2 regions of the Lysinibacillus sp. F12 genome follow, and region 1 is predicted to be linked to the other one. Evidence: riboswitches for the same ligand, from Rfam matches in the RefSeq annotation. Region 1 holds a riboswitch; the other holds the start of a gene.
What was found. A riboswitch is a leader RNA that binds a small molecule or an ion and turns the genes downstream of it on or off. The one in region 1 is predicted to bind cobalamin.

Region 1 (2,208 bases):
TTACCGTGAAAGAGTCAGCGTATGCCCAAAGCTTAACGAAGCGCTTTGTCAAAGGGATGCTGACAGGGCCAGTGACCATTTTAAATTGGTCCTTTGTACGTGATGATATTTCTCGGAAAGATGTGGCCTATCAAATTGCTTTAGCACTTTGTAAGGAAGTGAAAGCACTAGAAACGGCAGGTATCTCCATTATTCAAGTGGATGAACCAGCACTAAGAGAAGGGCTACCTCTTCGTAAAGAAAATTGGGGGGCTTACCTAGACTGGGCAATCAATGCCTTCAAACTTGCTACCTCGAGTGTAAAAGATACAACACAAATTCATACACATATGTGTTACTGCGAATTTAACGATTTCATAGAACCCATTAGTGCGCTAGATGCTGATGTGATTTCTATTGAAACATCACGAAGCCATGGAGAGCTTATTTCTTCACTTCAAGTGCATCCTTATACAAAAGGGATTGGATTAGGTGTATACGATATTCATAGTCCACGTGTGCCGAGTGAGGGAGAAATGTTAGCCATCATGAGAGATAGTTTACAAGTTTTAGACAAACATCAATTTTGGATTAATCCGGACTGTGGCTTAAAAACAAGGAAAGAGCCAGAAACAATAGCGGCTTTAGCTAATATGGTGGCTGCTACCAAACTATTGCGTCAGGAGGTGAAGGAATCTATATCGAGATAACGAGAGATAAAAGGAGTTAAGCAAAGATCAGGTTATCTGCCTGGTCTTTTTGTATCTGTTTATTATATTCAGAAAATAAAATTGACGTGAACATTTGAGCATGTTATGTTTATTACTAATTTCAAATATTGCATTACAAGTTTGAATGAAATTATTTTTCGTTCGATTAAAAGGAAAATGGGTGTAAATCCCATGCTGTCCCGCAGCTGTAAATGAGGAGTTTTGTTTCGATGACCACTGAGTTTTTTCTTGGGAAGGTGAAGCAAAATGATGATTCATAAGCCAGAATGCCTGCTTGTAAGAAGATTCATTGATGATCTACGAAAGATAGGGAGATGGATGGTAGCTTACGTATTGTAGGTTTATCTGTCCTTATTCTTGTAGAATAAGGTTTTTTTATGCCTTCTTTCTATTCAATTTGTAGATATGAACAGGGAATAGAGATAGGAGATAAAAAATGAGATGGACGAAGTATTTACTGCCTTACATGCTTGTTTTGACCTTCAGTTTTCTTGCAGGTTGTACAAGCACGGAAAAAGACAAAGGAAACTCAGCATCAACTGAACAGACAGATGAAAAAATGATTACGATTGGTTGGCCATTAGATGTAGGCCCATTAAACCCCCATACATATTTACCAAATCAGATGACTGCTCAAGCAATGGTTTATGAATCTTTAGTGGCGTATAACGATGATGGGACAATTACGCCAAAGCTAGCAGAAAGCTGGGTCATCTCAGAGGATAAAACTGCTTATACGTTCCATTTACGCAAGGATGTTAACTATTCGGATGGGACTGCCTTTAATGCTGATAATGTGATTCGCAATTTTGATGCGGTATTAGCGAATCGTGACATGCATTCTTGGATGGGCATGGTCAACCATATAAAAGAGGTCGTCAAAGTAGATGAATCAACAATACGTTTGCAATTAGACGAACCGTATTACCCTGTGTTAAACGAATTAGCCTTTGTCAGACCATTCCGTTTTTTAGGGGATAATGGCTTCCCAGACGGCGATAAGACAAATGATTCCATTCAATCAGCTATTGGCACAGGGCCATGGGTTTTAACCGACTATAAAAAAGATGAATATGCTTTATTTAGCCGTAATGAACATTATTGGGGAGAAAAGCCTCTCGTAGATAAAATAAAGGTTAAAATCATCCCAAATTCGGAATCCATTTCGTTAGCCTTTGAAAATGAAGAATTAGATGTCATTTATGGGCGAGGGGTTATTAGTTTAGATAACTATACGTATTTAAGAGATAGTGGCAAATATAGAACAGCTACATCTGAGCCACTGTCTACGAAAGCATTACTGTTCAATACACAGTCTGGACCGTTAGCTGAGCTAAAGGTTCGACAAGCAATGCAATATGCTATCAATAAGGAACAAATGGTAGAAAGCATTACACATGGTACAGAAAAAGTGGCTAACACGCTATTTTGGGAAGCAATTCCATATGCCAATATTGATTTAGCCCCCATTATATATAATCCTGAAAAAGCACAGAAA
Region 2 (2,208 bases), on a different contig from region 1:
CTAATCTCTAAATAAACATTTTTGGGTGTTTTTACTTCTTTAACCTTTGTTTTCACATCAGCGATTTTTGCTTTAATTTCTTCGTTTAATGCCTTTCCTTTTTCCTTCACATCCATAACGGCAGCAATTTGTTCGATATCTCCATATACATCATCGAATGTAGCCGCTGATTGAATAACAAACACTTTAATTCCTGCATCTTCGAGTGGCTTAAGTGCATCCTTCTTACCAATCGTATACGCAATCACAACATCTGGCTTTAACGCTATAATTCGCTCACTGTTATAATTCACAGTATCAGAAACACGTTCGATTTTTTGAGCTGCTTCTGGATAAGTATCATATTCAGTGGCACCTACAATTTTATCGCCAACCCCTAGTGCAAATAGAATTTCTGTGTTACTAGGTTGTAAAGACACAACTGTTTTTGGCACTTCCTTAAACTCTATTTCCACACCACGATCATCGGTTACTTTATAACTTGTTTGCTCAATCTTTTGTTCATCTTGAGACACATCCTTATTTTTTGTATCTCCCGCGGTACCACAACCTGCTAAAACGAGCGCTAGCAATAAGACCGATAGCCAGTGTAAATTAAATAGTTTCTTCATTATTATTCACCTTTTTCTTTTTCATTGGATAGGATTTACTCATAAACGGAATTTCAGCTATTCCGGCTTGTTGATTCATATAGACAGCCATTACAAAACATACATTGGCTAATAAGCCTAAATAATCAAAGAGAATAGACGGCACCTCTTGTTCTTCTGAAACCTTGTGTAAAGTTCGATACGATTTTTTCGCCTCACTACGGCAAAGATGTAGAGCAGCCGCTGCCTCTGTTCCTTGAGGTAAAACAAAATTTTGAATCTCATCCTTCACATGACGAACATAAAAATCATAGCGCGCACTTAACCAGGATAGATCTTCATCTGTAACTGCTAGCTTTCCACGAACAGAGCCATTAACATGATAAGCCATAGGTAAAATCTGCATTAAATCATCTGCAACAGCCTGGACATCCTCTTTCTTCACTACAGCTAGTGCAACCCCTATATGCGTTGTTAAACTATCTGTGCGAATCTCAAAATCGACAGTTGAAGCCCTCTCACGCATAAAAGGATAACAAGAATAACGTGCATCTTTTTTCAATCTACTATCCCCCCATTTTTCCAAATGAAAATTCTCGCTTGTTCAGTACATAAAAAAACGTCGCTCCTCACGCAAAGGAACGACGAAAATAACATAATGATTGTCATACAAACACGACACTGCCTATGTATTTGCCGTATATCCTCCTAGCTTCCGAAGAGTTGTTATACGTTCAAATAAAGGTCGGTCTCCTGGCTTGTACAATGCTATTATATGAAATATATAATAGCTATAAAGAACCTTCCCATTTCCTACGAAACAGTGGCTAATCTTTATAATGGCTGTACTTACAGTTGCGGAAACAGCTTCGGCTTTTACCGAATTCCCGATTATGCTAGCAAGCACCTTTATTCTGCAAGAATAATTCACTTGTAATGCAGTTTATCATAGATTGATAGGAAAAAATAGTTACGTACAAAAAGGATACTCGTTTTATAGGCGATATCATAGCATTAAAGTTACTCGACTATAATACTTTTTCAATTGCTTGCTCAATATCAAGCTGTGAGTCTGTAGGCTCAAAGCGAGCTACGGTTTTTCCGCTTGCATCTACTAAAAATTTAGTAAAATTCCAGCGAATATTTCGACCATCTAAGAAACTTGGAGCAAATTGAACGATCGCCTCAGCCAGCATTTTCTCCTGCATGCTTGCTTTCCCGAATTCACGGAAATCGACTTCATGTTTTAAATAATTAAATAAAGGATGTGTCGTCTCACCATTTACTTGGATAAGCTCAAAAATGGGGAACGTAACTCCGTAGTTTACTTTACAAAGATGCGCAGTTTCCTCTCCATCTTCTGGATTTTGGTGGCCAAATTGATCGCAAGGAAAACCTAGAACGACAAAATTATTTTTTACATATTTATCGTACATTTTTTGTAAGTCCTCAAATTGATATGTAAATCGGCACTGATTAGCTGTATTAACTATTAGCAATGTTTTACCGCGAAATGTTTCCATTGATAAAATTTCACCATTCGGCTTTCGTACTAAATAATTATAAATGCTCATTCCCTAACCCCTTTTGTTTTTTTATATATTATAATTGACTATTC

Region 2: another riboswitch for cobalamin. It lies ahead of AC3CH7_RS19755 (hypothetical protein); the one in region 1 lies ahead of nikA (nickel ABC transporter substrate-binding protein).

The regions. Positions count from the first base shown of each region.
Region 1 is NZ_JBYMLP010000002.1:245,435-247,642, reverse strand. It holds gene metE (5-methyltetrahydropteroyltriglutamate--homocysteine S-methyltransferase) at 1-689, shown strand, start outside; cobalamin riboswitch at 810-1,002, shown strand; gene nikA (nickel ABC transporter substrate-binding protein) at 1,147-2,208, shown strand, end outside.
Region 2 is NZ_JBYMLP010000005.1:105,315-107,522, forward strand. It holds gene AC3CH7_RS19750 (ABC transporter substrate-binding protein) at 1-611, opposite strand, end outside; gene AC3CH7_RS19755 (hypothetical protein) at 595-1,152, opposite strand; cobalamin riboswitch at 1,317-1,516, opposite strand; gene AC3CH7_RS19760 (glutathione peroxidase) at 1,619-2,164, opposite strand.